2 linked regions of the Exiguobacterium sibiricum 7-3 genome follow. The protein of the gene in region 1 interacts with the protein of each later gene in a pairwise test. Links are inferred from orthologs where the notes say so. Each region holds a gene or a part of one and is shown in the gene's direction. Other genes may lie near its edges.

Region 1 (8,492 bases):
TTGAAGTCCGGCGGTACATCTCTTACCGCGCGACCCGTCAAGCGACCCGTCAACCGTACCACTTTTCATTATTCACGAAATTAACGGCGTCGACCTTTTTCATCTTGGTTTTGTTCGGAACGGTCAGCCTGTTGCTGTTTGAGTGGAATCAATCGTTTAAAGGATTACCGATTAATGAAAAAATGGTCGATGCCTTGTTCCAATCGGTGACGACCCGAAATGGCGGACTGACAACGGTCGATATCACGACCTTCTCGCAAGCCTCCATTTTCGTTTTATCGATTCTGATGTTCATCGGAGCCTCGCCGTCCTCGGTCGGAGGAGGCATCCGGACGACGACGTTTGCCGTCGCCGTGCTCAGTGTCATCGCCTTTATTCGCGGCGAGTACGGCATCAAGATTTTCGGACGCGAGATCGGACAATCGGATATTTGGAAAGCCTTTGTCGTCATCGTCGTATCGACCGGTGTGACGATGATTGGACTGATTGTCTTACTGATTTTTGAAGATGCACCGTTCCTCGTCCTGTTTTTTGAAGCTTGTTCCGCATTCGGAACAACAGGGCTGTCGCTTGGGATTACGAGTGAACTATCCGATGTCGGCAAATGGACGTTATCAGTCTTGATGTTCATCGGACGGATTGGTGTCATTTCGTTTGTCTTGCTGCTCAAAGCCAACCAGCCGAAACGGAATTACAATTATCCAAAAGAATCGGTCATCATCGGTTAAGGAGGTTGCGTCATGCAACGTGCATTTTGGATCAACTTTGGTTATATCTTCATGGTTCCGGCGTTACCGTTTCTGGCCATCGTCAACGGGCGGGCGCTCTGTTCGCCGGACTCCCCGTTACTGGACGTGCCGGTGCTTGGTTTTTTCTTGGCTGAACCATGGGCGTTTGCCGTCCTCTATGCCTTCCTCGCCCTTGGACTTGCCGCGTTGTTGACGAAACGCCAAGTCCGGACTTGAAAGGTCTGTCCCATCTCGCTCTGCGCGGGATGGGTTTTTGTTTTATACTGGGGAAAGAGAATGAGAAGAGAGGATGGAACGAACATGTTGTTACCGTATAATGAATGGCGTCATGTCTTTAAGCTCGATCCGGCAAAGGAGATTGAAGAAGACGCCCTCCAAGCGATTGCCACGTCAGGAACCGACGCCATCATCGTCGGAGGAACCGATGACATCACGCTCGATGCGACACTTGATTTACTGATGCGATTGCGTCGTTATCCGGTAGCCGTTGCCCTGGAAGTATCAGAGCTCGAAGCGGCGACGATGGGGTTCGATACGTATTTGACACCAAGCGTCCTCAACAGCGGAACGCTTGAGCACGTCATTGAAAAACAAGTCGAGGCGCTCGAGGAAGTGGGTCATATGTTGGCGCACGCCGATCTTGTCGGGGAAGGGTATATCGTACTGAATCCTGATGCTAAGGTCGCCCGTGTCACGCAAGCCAAGCCATTGGCGGACGACACGGTCATTGCCTACGCACAACTCGCAGACAGTGTCTTCCGGATGCCGGTCGTTTATTTGGAGTACAGCGGGATCTACGGTGATCCGAAACTGGTCGCCTCGGTCAAACGCGTGCTGAAGCAAGGTCGGTTGTTTTACGGCGGCGGTATCGACTCTGTTGAACGGGCGCAGGAAATGTTGAAACATGCGGATACCATCGTCGTCGGCAACATCATCTATGACAATTTAGAAGCGGCACTTGCGACCGTTGCAGCAACACGATAAAATATAAGAACAAAAGTTCGGAATTTGAACTACCGCCACCTACGCTTTGCTTAGAGGTGTAGGATTCCTGAGTTATTCGACCTAACGGTCGAAACCTGATCAGGCTAACCCCGTCGTCCCGACGGTTGAAGAAGCCAAGATACGTTCCGCTTCTCGTTTAAGATTCAGTCCTGCATTCACATCACGGTCGTGGTGGATGCCACAAATCGGGCATGTCCATTCACGCAAGCCAAGATGTTTCACGTCTTTGTGTTGATGACCGCAACTGGAGCACAGTTGGCTCGAAGCAAAGGTCTTGCCGACCTTCACGATGGTCTTCCCGTACCAGTCCGCCTTATATTCGAGCATGCGGAAGAACGCCGACCAACTGACATAGGAGATGGACTTGCTCAACTTGCGGTTCTTCTGCATGTTCTTCACCTGCAAGGTCTCGATGCCGATGACGTCGTGGTTTTTGACGATTTCGGTGGATACCTTGTGCAAGAAGTCGATTCGCTTGTTGGCAATCTTTGCGTGGATGCGGGCGACCTTTCGCTTCTGCTTCTGGTAGTTCTTCGACTCGGAAAGTTTCACTTTCTTGTTCAAGGCCATGCGCTGACGACGAGAGAGCTTGCGTTGCTCGCGCGCCAGTTTTTTCTCGAGCGAACGGAAGTAGCGGTCGTTCTTGTATACCGTACCATCCGACAGGATGGCAAAGTTTTTCAACCCGACGTCGACGCCGACGGAGGAACCGGTCTTCGGCAGTTCGTGGATTTCCTGCTCGACGAGCAGGGAGACGAAGTATTTTCCTGAAGCGTTACGCCGGATGGTTGCGCTCAAGATGCGTCCTGCGACCTGCCTCGATTTGGCGAAACGCACCCACTTCAGCTTCGGAAGTTTGAGCTTGTTGCCGACGATTGAGACCTCGGGAAGCTGGTTCTTCTTTTCGATATTGGTCTTGTAGGATTGAACGGGATTGCGCTTCGACTTGAATCGAGGCCGTTCGTTCTGCTTCTTGAAGAAGCGTTCATACGCATCGGTCAGGTGTTTGACGCTCGATTGAAGCGAATGGCTATCGACTTCTTTCAGCCAGTTGTGCTCTTGCTTCAGCATCGGGATTTCTTTTGAACAAGAACCGTAAGACATTCCTTTGCCTGTCGCTTGATACGTCTCATCCCACTTCGATAAGAAGTAGTTGAAGACGAAGCGCGAACAACCAATGGTCTTCGCAATCAGGATTTCCTGCTCTTTTGTCGGGTAGATTCTGAATTTGTAGGCCTTATGCTTCAACATGATTTTCACCTCCTTGAGAGGTTTATACCCGAAAGGGAGGCTGGCGATTCACCTCCCACTTTCACTACGTTTAGAAGTGCGAGTACTCTCGCCTAATTTAGATAGAAATGAGGCTATTTAGATGTTTAATTTAAGTGAACAGCTTGTCAGCGGATTGAATCCAGAACAAGCAAAGGCAGTCAAGCATACCGATGGACCGCTGTTAATCATGGCGGGAGCAGGCTCCGGGAAAACCCGTGTCCTGACACACCGTGTCGCCTATTTGATGGCTGCGAAACAAGTCGCCCCGTGGAACATCTTGGCGATTACGTTTACGAACAAAGCGGCACGCGAGATGCGTGACCGGATTTCCCGGCTCGTCGGCGGTGTCGCCAACGACATCTGGGTGTCGACCTTCCACTCGATGTGTGTCCGGATGTTACGTCGGGACATCGAAAAAATCGGCTACAACCGAAACTTCACGATTCTCGATTCAAGCGACCAGCAGTCGGCGCTTAAACTTGTGTTAAAAGAACAAAATCTTGATCCGAAGAAATGGGATCCACGGTCGATGTTGTCGATCATCTCGAGTCAAAAAAACGAATTGCGGAGCGCGGAGTTTTACGCCTCGATCGTCACGAACCCGTACGAAAAAACCGTTGCTGAAATCTACAAAGGATACGAAGCCGTCTTGCGCCGCAATAACGCGCTGGATTTTGACGACTTGATCGGGAAGACGACCGAGTTGTTCAAACAAAATCCGGACGTTCTGGCGTTTTACCAACGCAAGTTCCAATACATCCATGTCGATGAGTACCAAGATACGAACAAAGCCCAATATGATCTTGTCAATCTGCTCGCAGCGGCGCACCAAAACTTATGTGTCGTCGGGGACTCGGATCAGTCGATTTACCGTTGGCGCGGAGCCGACATTGCCAATATCCTGTCGTTTGAGGAAGACTATCCGACAGCGAAAGTCATCCTGCTTGAACAAAACTACCGGTCTTCAAAACGGATTCTGGACGCAGCGAACCACGTCATTCAGAACAACAGCACCCGTAAAGATAAAAAACTCTGGACGGAAAACGCGGAAGGCGAAAAACTGGTGGTCCATACAGCAGAAAATGAACGGGAAGAAGCGTTCTATATCGTTCAGGAAATCCGCAATGCCTTACGTTACGGAATGAAATTAAACGATGTCGCGATTCTGTACCGGACCAATGCCCAGTCGCGGGCGATTGAGGAAACGTTACTCAAATCCAATGTTCCGTACAAGATGATTGGCGGCACGAAGTTCTACGACCGGAAGGAAATCAAGGATGTTTTGGCTTATCTGCGTCTGATTTCGAATCCGAACGAAGATTTATCGTTTGCCCGAATCGTCAATGAACCGAAGCGCGGAATCGGCGCGACAACGATTGATAAATTGCGTGATTTTGCCGACTTGCAGGGAGTTTCCCTGATGGAAGCGATTCGCGATATCGAATTGTCGAGCATTGCGCCGAAAACGGCAGCCAAACTGACGGATTTCCGGACGATGATTCTTGGTCTGCAACAGATGCAAGAGTTCATCAGCCTGTCCGAATTGGTGGAAGAAGTGCTTGAGAAGAGCGGCTACCGTCAAGTCTTAAAAGAAGACAAGACACTCGAAGCACAAAGCCGTCTTGAGAACATCAACGAGTTCATCACGGTTGCGCAAAACTTTGAAAAAGAGACCGAAAAAGCAGATTCGGAAGAACAAACGATTATCGCGTTCTTAACGGATTTGACGCTGGTCGCCGATGTCGATTCTCTGGATGAAAGTGATCCGGGTGAACAAGTGACGTTGATGACGTTACACTCGGCCAAAGGTCTCGAGTTCCCAATCGTCTTCCTGATCGGAATGGAAGAAGGCTTGTTCCCGCACAGCCGTTCGTTGCAGGATGAAGATGAGATGGAAGAGGAGCGTCGCCTCGCCTACGTCGGCATCACGCGGGCAGAAAAACGATTGTATCTTTCGCACGCGCGGATGCGTTCGCTGTATGGCCGGACCAATGCCAATCTCGAATCCCGTTTTCTTGCCGAATTACCGGAGGAAGTACTGGAACGGACCGGTAAAAAACCGAAACCATTGCCATGGGAAGATCGTCCGGTACCGCAAGGAAAAGCCGTCATCGGCCGATCAGTCACGAAACCGACTGCGATGAAGACGTCAGGAGCAGAGTCACTCGGGTGGAACGTCGGTGACAAAGCAGAACACGGAAAATGGGGCCGGGGAACCGTCGTGCAGACACGCGGGGCAGGAGACAGCTTAGAAATCGATATCGCCTTCCCGGAAGTTGGTGTCAAACGGTTACTTGCGAAATTCGCACCAATCAAAAAGGTATGAGTGGAGGCGTCAAGATGATAGAACAGGCACGAATCGAGGAATTACGCCAAAAGTTGAACCAATACAGTTATGAATATTACGTGCAGGATCAGCCGACTGTTCCGGACAGCACCTATGATCAATTGTTACGGGAACTGACGGAACTTGAAACGGCACATCCGGAACTGATCACGGCAGATTCACCGACGCAACGCGTCGGTGCTGCGCCGCTCGATGCCTTTGAGAAGGTGACCCATGATTTACCAATGTTATCGCTCGGCAACGTCTTTGATGAGACGGAAATTCGGGAGTGGGTCGCCCGCATCGAACGTTCACTCGGACGTTCGACGACATATGTTGCAGAGTTGAAGTTTGACGGACTCGCGATTTCCCTGAAGTACGAAGACGGACAACTTGTCCGTGGTGCGACACGAGGGGACGGAACGGTCGGCGAGAACATCACACAAAACCTGCGGACGATCAAAGCCTTGCCGCTCCGCCTGCGTCAAAATCAGACGGTCGAGGTCCGGGGTGAAGCCTATATGCCGAAACAATCGTTTGAACGCTTGAATGCAGACCGGGCAGAACGTGAGGAAGCCTTGTTTGCCAATCCGCGTAATGCGGCAGCCGGAAGTTTGCGGCAGCTCGATTCTTCGATTACCGCATCCCGTAATCTGTCACTGTTCGTCTACGGTGTCGGTGTCAATACACTGAGTGCCCGTTCGCATAGCGAAGCGATGTTGCAACTAGCTGAACTCGGATTACCGACGAACAAGGAGATGCAGACGTGTGAGACGGTCGAAGAAATTTTAGCCTACATTGCCCACTGGACGCTGGAACGCTCCAATTTACCGTACGAAATTGACGGCATCGTTCTGAAAGTTGATCGGTATGACGATCAGGAAGAACTTGGTTTCACGGCGAAAAGTCCCCGCTTTGCGACGGCGTATAAATTTGCCGCAGAAGAAGTCATGACGACGGTCGAAGAAGTCGATTTCAGTGTCGGAAGGACAGGGAAAGTCACGCCACGTGCACGGTTCGCTCCGGTCGTCGTCGCCGGCTCGACGGTTAGTTATGCAACACTCCACAATGCCGATTTCATCACGGAAAAAGACATTCGACTGCACGATCAAGTAATCATCAAAAAAGCCGGGGACGTCATCCCGGCAGTCGTCAGCGTCGTCGTTTCCGAACGGACGGGCGACGAACAGCCGATTGCATTCCCGGCCCATTGTCCGGCCTGCCAATCGGAACTCGTCCGGTTAGAAGGCGAAGCGGATATTCGGTGTGTCAGTCCGGAATGTCCGGCCCAACTTGTGGAAGGCATCATTCACTTCGTATCGCGTCAAGCGATGAACATCGATGGTCTCGGTGAAAAAGTGGTGCGTCAATTGTATGAACATGAAGCCATCCGGACGCTCGCCGATTTATACCGTCTCGACCGGGATGAGTTGTTGACGTATGAACGGATGGGTGAAACGTCGGTCGATAATCTTCTCACCGCAATTGAAGCTTCGAAGCAGAATTCCTTGGAACGACTGGTGTTTGGTCTCGGAATTCGATTGGTCGGTCAAAAAGCGGCTTACCTGCTCGCAGAGCGCTTTGATTCACTGGACGGGATCGCACAGGCGGAGTATGAAGAAATTTTAGCGATTGATGGCATCGGCAGTAAAATTGCCGATTCCGTCACGAAGTATTTTGAACATCCGGAAGCGCAAGACCTGATCAAGGACTTGGCAGCACTCGGATTGAACCAACAGTTTCTCGGACAACGGGTCGATCAATCGAATGCACCGCTCGCCGGGAAGACGATTGTGTTGACCGGAACACTGGAGACGTTAAAACGTTCAGAAGCCGGGAAACGGCTCGAGTTGCTTGGTGCGGACGTGACCGGCAGCGTCAGTAAAAAGACGGATATTTTGGTGGCCGGAGAAAAAGCCGGTTCGAAGTTAACGAAAGCCGAGTCGCTCGGAATCGAGATTTGGAATGAAACGCAACTGCTTGAAGAGTTGGCGAAATACGAAGGATAATACGAAATTCGTCAAACGGATGATTGGAATAGGAAAAGGGAAGGCGACAGAATTGTGCGCCTTCCCTTTTTGCATATGATTTTACGATGTGTTACAGCGACTCGGTTTTAATTAGAACACCTTGTTTGATTAACCGATTGGTTGCCGTTTCCGGCGGATCACACGTAATCAGTGTAATAGTTGCTTGTTTCACGTCCTGGTGCAAGACGGACAAATCGGTGGGTTTGACAAGTTGTGATGTCTTCATTTGATAGGTATAGCGGTGACTTTTTGTTGTTACAATCACATGTGCACCCGTTTTCAACTCGGGCAGACGGTTGAAATGGAGTCCTTTCGTGAAACTGCGGTGTCCCGCTAAGGCGTAATTCCCTTTACCGGGCGCACCGGTTCCTTTCAGGTGACCGATGCTTTGATCAAGAATGGTCGTCGAAGCCCCTTCTAAGATGACTTGTTCAAAATCAAGTGACGGAATCGTCAGTAAGCCGCTACCGTTCGTTGCGACCGGTTTCTTCGTTTCTTTGGCATCGACCGCCTTTAAATTTTGTGTCCATTGCTGTTTTAGTTCGTCAGCGGCCTGTTGTTTTTGATGATTGGTATACATCGGCCAAAGAATGAGCAGGATGCCGGCAATCAAGAGAAGGAGACCAAGAAGTCGTCGTTTCATAAAAAAATCCTTTCATCTGCTGAAAAGCAGGATATACTTTTTTGAAAATCAGGGAAAAACTACACCTTCCCCGATGGAAAACTATTCTGTTATGATAGAGAGAACGATTTTGAAAACATGGGGTGCGAAAACAGATGAAATCTAAAAAAATAGTCGCGTTGACGTTGACGAGTACATTATTCCTCGGCGCGTGTTCGTTTGATTTATCACAAAAAAGCGATACAAAAGAAGTCATTACAGAGAGTGAACAAGGAAAAGAAGTCCAGGCTGTCGTCAGTCCGGCGATTGATACGACCGATTCCTATTACCGGACCGTCTTACCGTTCCGGCCGAGTGTCGCCCGCGGGATGACACAAAAACGAGTCAGTTCACGCCTGGAGCTGGATGAAATCGAGACCGGATTGATGCGTCACTCCACTCAATTTTTTGCTCCGGATAAATACTATTATCAAGAAGGACAACTGCTC
Region 2 (5,691 bases), 1.5 Mb from region 1 along the record:
TGAAAGGATGAGGTGAAAAGATGAACTTAAACATGTTTAAAAACGTGGAAGAAAACTTTGAAACATTCCGCATTCTGGATGAAAAAGGTGAAGTCGTCAACAAAGACGCTATGCCGGATCTTTCAGATGAAGAACTTACGGAATTAATGCGTCGTCTCGTTTACACACGTATCTGGGATCAACGTGCAATCTCACTCAACCGTCAAGGACGTCTTGGTTTCTATGCGCCAGTCGCTGGACAAGAAGCGTCAATGATCGGAACACAATTTGCTTTAGATAAAGATGACTGGATTCTTCCAGGATACCGTGATATCCCGCAAATGGTGTTCCACGGTTTCCCGCTTTACAAAGCATTTTTATTCTCACGCGGACACATTACAGGCGGTAAGATTCCTGAAGGTGTTAACGTCTTAATGCCGCAAATCATCATCGGCGCACAAATCGTGCAAGCTGCCGGTGTTGCACTCGGTCTTAAGAAAAGTGGAAAAGAACAAGTCGCAATCACGTACACAGGTGATGGCGGATCATCACAAGGTGACTTCTACGAAGGTATGAACTTTGCCGGAGCATTCAAAGCACCTGCGATCTTCGTTGTCCAAAACAACCGCTTTGCGATTTCGACACCGGTTGAAAAACAATCGATGGCGAAAACAATCGCTCAAAAAGCTGTTGCAGCGGGTATCAACGGAATTCAAGTTGACGGAATGGATGTTCTTGCCGTCTACGCAGCAACAAAACAAGCTCGTGTTGAAGCACTGAACGGTGTACCGACATTGATCGAAACACTCACATATCGTTACGGACCGCATACACTTGCTGGAGATGACCCAACACGTTACCGTACAAAAGATATGGACGATGAGTATCAAGCACAAGATCCACTCGTTCGTTTCCGTGCATTCATGGAAACAAAAGGTCTTTGGAACGAAGACAAAGAAAACGAAGTCATCGAACAAGCGAAAGCGGATGTAAAAGAAGCACTCGCTCAAGCGGATAAAGAACCAAAACAAAAAGTAACAGACTTCATCAACGTGATGGCTGAAAAGTTACCACAAAACCTGCAAGAGCAGCTTGATGAGTATACAGCAAAGGAGTCGAAATAACCCATGGCACAAATGACGATGATCCAAGCGATCACTGACGCAATGCGCGTCGAGATGAAACGCGACGAGCAAGTTCTCTTGTTCGGTGAAGACGTCGGTAAAAACGGTGGGGTATTCCGTGCGACAGAAGGTCTTCAAGACGAATTAGGCGAAGACCGCGTCTTCGATACACCACTTGCCGAGTCTGGTATTGGTGGTCTTGCAGTCGGATTCAGCTTAACTGGTTTCCGTCCAATCATGGAAATCCAATTCTTCGGTTTCGTATTCGAAGTATTTGATTCTGTAGCAGCACAACTCGCACGTTTACGTTACCGTTCAGGCGGCACGTACAGTGCACCTGTAACAATCCGTTCACCATTCGGTGGCGGTGTTAAAACACCTGAGCTTCATGCAGATAACCTGGAAGGATTAATGGCTCAGTCACCAGGACTTAAAGTCGTCATCCCTTCAACTCCGTATGATGCAAAAGGTCTTTTGATTGCATCAATCCGTGATAACGACCCAGTCGTTTTCCTTGAGCACATGAAACTGTACCGTTCATTCCGCGGTGAAGTGCCAGAGGGCGACTACACGATCGAACTCGGAAAAGCAGACATCAAACGTGAAGGTACTGACGTTACAATCGTAACGTACGGTGCAATGGTTCACGCATCATTGAAAGCTGCTGAAGAGCTTGAAAAGGAAAACATCAGCGTTGAAATCATCGACTTGATGACAATCAGCCCGATTGACATCGATACAATCGTTGAATCAGTTAAGAAAACGAACCGTGTTGTCGTTGTTCAAGAAGCTCAAAAACAAGCAGGTGTGGCTGCAATGGTCGCAACTGAAATCCAAGAGCGCGCAATTCTTGACCTCGAAGCACCAATTCTTCGTGTCACGGCACCTGACACAATCTTCCCATTCGCACAAGGTGAAGATGCGTGGCTTCCGGACCACAAAGATATCGTTGAAAAAGTGAAAACTGTTTACAATTTCTAAGAGTGAACCGGAAAAAGAGGAGAGAGGTAATTCTCTCCTTGCTTCCGTTTTAAAGATAACAATTGACCAGAAGAGTGAAATAAAAGGAGGCCAATTCAAATGGGTTTATTTGAATTCAAATTACCGGATATCGGTGAGGGTATTCACGAAGGTGAAATCGTAAAGTGGTTCGTTAAAGCAGGCGACACAGTCAAAGAGGATGACATTCTTCTTGAAGTACAAAACGATAAAGCAGTCGTTGAAATTCCATCACCAGTTGATGGCACAGTCAAAGAAGTAAAAGTCGACGAGGGTGTCGTAGCCGTCGTTGGTGACGTATTGATCACGTTTGATGTGGAAGGCGAAGGTTCAGCTCCTTCTGAAGAAGAAGCACCAGAGCAACCTAAAGCAGCAGACAATGCGAAAGACGTCCAAGACACAGACAAAAAAGTCGAAGACAAACCAAACGAAGTTCAAATCCATAAATCAGAACGCGTCATCGCAATGCCTTCAGTGCGTAAATATGCACGTGAAAAAGGTGTCGATATCCGTGAAGTTCAAGGTTCTGGTGACAACGGTCGCGTTGTCAAAGAAGACATTGATGCATTTGCAAACGGTGGACAAGCTTCAACTGCACCAGCAGCAGAAGAAAAAGCACCGGCAGCACAAGCTTCAGCATCTAAGTCTGAAGTGAAACCGTATGTTGCAGCTCAACCTGAGCTTGAAACACGCGAGAAGATCAAAGGAATCCGTAAAGCGATTTCGAAAGCAATGGTCAACTCGAAACATACAGCACCACACGTTACATTGATGGATGAAGTCGATGTTACGAATCTTGTTGCACTCCGTAAAAACTTCAAAGAAGTTGCGGCAGCACAAGGTACGAAATTAACGTATCTTCCATTCGTTGTGAAAGCATTGACAGCAGCGGCTAAGAAATACCCTGCAATCAACGCATCAATTGACGATGTGAACGAAGAAGTCGTTTACAAAAACTACTTCAACATCGGTATCGCAGCAGACACAGACAACGGTCTTGTTGTACCTGTCGTCAAAGATGCAGACCGTAAATCAATCTTCGGATTAGCAGATAACATTAATGATCTTGCTGGTAAAGCACGTGACGGTAAACTTTCTGGTGACGAAATGAAAGGCGGATCGATCACAATCACGAACATCGGTTCTGCTGGCGGACAATGGTTCACACCTGTCATCAACCACCCAGAAGTTGCAATCCTCGGTATTGGTCGTATCGCTGAAAAAGCGGTCGTCAAAAACGGCGAAATCGTTGCAGCACCAGTACTTGCTCTTTCATTCAGCTTCGACCACCGTCTCATCGATGGTGCTACAGCACAAAACGCGCTTAACTTGGTTAAACGTTTGTTAAATGACCCACAACTTCTCATTATGGAGGGATAAGCAATGGTAGTAGGTGAATTCGCACAAGAAACAGATTTACTCGTAATCGGGGCTGGCCCTGGTGGTTACGTCGCTGCAATCCGCGGTGCGCAACTCGGACTTAAAGTAACAGTCGTCGAGCGTGAAAACGTCGGTGGTGTTTGTTTGAACGTCGGATGTATCCCATCAAAAGCCTTGATTACAGCTGGACACAACTTCCAACATGCAAAAGGTTCAGATTCAATGGGAATCACATCTGAGAATGTCGCAGTCGACTTCTCAAAAGTTCAGTCTTGGAAACAGTCTGTCGTCAACAAATTGACTGGCGGTGTTGGTGGCCTTCTTAAAGGTAACAACGTCGAGACAGTCGTTGGGGAAGCTTACTTCCAATCTGAAGATACAGTTCGTATCATCAATGAAGATTCTTCTACACCTTACAAATTCAAAAAATGTATCATCGCAACTGGTTCGACTCCAATCGAACTTCCGGCTTTCAAATGGTCAAAACGCGTCCTTTCTTCAACAGGCGCATTGAACCTTCCTGAACTTCCGAAAAAACTCATCGTCATCGGCGGCGGATACATCGGAATGGAGCTCGGAACAGCGTATGCTAACTTTGATACTGAAGTTGTCATCTTAGAAGGAACAAAAGATATCCTTTCTGGATTCGAGCCGGCAATGACGCAAGTCGTCAAGAAAAAGCTCAAACAAAAAGGCAACATCACGATTCACAACGAAGCACTTGCACAAAGTGTTGAAGAGACAGAAGAAGGCGTGAAAGTTACGTTTGAAGTCAAAGGTGAAACACAAACTGTCGAAGCGGACTACGTCCTCGTCACAGTTGGTCGTCGCCCGAACACATCTGATCTCGGTCTTGAAATGGCAGAAGTTAAAGTCAGCGAACGTGGACTCGTCGAAATCGACGATCAGTGCCGTACGTCGAACGAAAACATCTATGCTATCGGGGACATCGTTCCTGGACCGCCACTTGCACACAAAGCTTCATTCGAAGCAAAAATTGCTGCTGAAGCTGCTGCTGGACACCCGGCATACCTCGACTACAGCGCGATTCCTGCGGTTGTCTTCACAGACCCAGAACTCGCAACAGTCGGTTATACAGAAGCGCAAGCAAAAGAAGAAGGTCTTGATTACCTCGCTTCTAAATTCCCTTACGCTGCAAACGGACGTGCTCTTGCACTCAACGAGCCAGACGGCTTCTTGAAAATGATCACACGTAAATCAGACGGTCTCTTGATCGGTGCTCAAATCGCTGGTACAGGCGCATCTGACATGATCGCAGAGATGGGACTTGCAATCGAGTCTGGAATGACTGCTGAAGATATCGCACTCACAATCCACGCGCACCCTTCACTCGGTGAAATCGCAATGGAAACTGCTGAAGTTGCAATCGGTAGCCCAATCCACATCATTAAATAATCAAGAAAACCTTAAGCGGGGAGCCGACCGCTTAAGGTTTTTTTGTTTCGTTTAACCTTTCTTTAAAACAGGAAAAGGATAAAAAAGAAAGGGTGAGACACGATGGAATCGCAATTATCGCCACTCGAAGAACTGTATCATGTCTCAGAAACGGATAAAGTCAGGTTTATCGGTGTGACGACGGAACAAGCACGGTACGATTTTGGTGTCATCTTTACCAAACAATTTTTTGGGAAGATGCTAGTCGTCAGTCTCACGAGCGGGCGCGCTGCATTACTCGATCACGCAGATGTATTGGATTCAGAAGCCTTGCATCGATTACTTGGCATTGATGCCATCGATGCCGAGACAGTAGGGGAATTTCTAGCGACGCTGTTGCCGTACACTCCGAGTTACGAACAGGCAGACTAAAAGACCGCAACTGCTTTTTAGCAGTTACGGTCTTTTGTTTAGGCACGATATTTAACGAATCGCATTCGATTGTTGAATGACTTTGATCGTCTCGAGTGTGTGATCTTCCAGTCCTTGAACAGGAAGACCGGCTTCGATGTTTTCTTTGATATACGCTAAGTTGTCAGTCGTAATCATTTCACCCGGAATAAAGATTGGGATACCGGGTGGATAGACCATCATGAACTCTGCCGAGATCCGTCCAACAGCATCAGCAAGTGGAATCGTTTCTGTTTCTTCATAAAACGCATCCCGCGGACTGAGAGCGAGTGCTGGAATGTCAGGCAAAACGATGGAGTGGGATGCTGTTTTAGATCCCGTATCCCGATGACGTTCTACGAGA

The links. The genes of interacting proteins can lie anywhere in the genome.
Region 2: the proteins of pcrA (region 1) and lpdA interact in binary tests that used the Escherichia coli proteins (3 or more experiments, as listed by UniProt). The link is inferred for Exiguobacterium sibiricum 7-3 from one-to-one orthologs.

What each region holds. Positions count from the first base shown.
Region 1 is NZ_KK211190.1:2,555,659-2,564,150, reverse strand. Bases 2,810-5,739 are described here. They hold pcrA (DNA helicase PcrA), read left to right. Parts: upstream 2,810-3,126; coding sequence 3,127-5,352; downstream 5,353-5,739. Other genes in these bases: ligA (NAD-dependent DNA ligase LigA), read left to right, coding at 5,367-5,739; tnpB (IS200/IS605 family element RNA-guided endonuclease TnpB), read right to left, coding at 2,810-3,005. Also shown: P402_RS0114270 (TrkH family potassium uptake protein), read left to right, coding at 1-728; P402_RS0114265 (hypothetical protein), read left to right, coding at 741-965; P402_RS0114260 (heptaprenylglyceryl phosphate synthase), read left to right, coding at 1,050-1,733; more of tnpB, read right to left, coding at 1,833-2,809; more of ligA, read left to right, coding at 5,740-7,361; P402_RS0114240 (class D sortase), read right to left, coding at 7,453-8,025; P402_RS0114235 (CamS family sex pheromone protein), read left to right, coding at 8,160-8,492. UniProt on the Escherichia coli protein: A helicase with DNA-dependent ATPase activity. Unwinds DNA duplexes with 3'-5' polarity. Translocates on single-stranded DNA with 3'-5' polarity. Initiates unwinding more efficiently from a nicked substrate than double-stranded DNA.
Region 2 is NZ_KK211190.1:1,048,294-1,053,984, forward strand. The notes cover bases 2,781-5,691. They hold lpdA (dihydrolipoyl dehydrogenase), read left to right. Parts: upstream 2,781-3,485; coding sequence 3,486-4,898; downstream 4,899-5,691. Other genes in these bases: P402_RS0106220 (dihydrolipoamide acetyltransferase family protein), read left to right, coding at 2,781-3,482; P402_RS0106230 (DUF3055 domain-containing protein), read left to right, coding at 5,001-5,309; P402_RS0106235 (aminotransferase class I/II-fold pyridoxal phosphate-dependent enzyme), read right to left, coding at 5,361-5,691. Outside these bases: pdhA (pyruvate dehydrogenase (acetyl-transferring) E1 component subunit alpha), read left to right, coding at 21-1,103; P402_RS0106215 (alpha-ketoacid dehydrogenase subunit beta), read left to right, coding at 1,107-2,084; more of P402_RS0106220, read left to right, coding at 2,184-2,780. UniProt on the Escherichia coli protein: Lipoamide dehydrogenase is a component of the glycine cleavage system as well as of the alpha-ketoacid dehydrogenase complexes.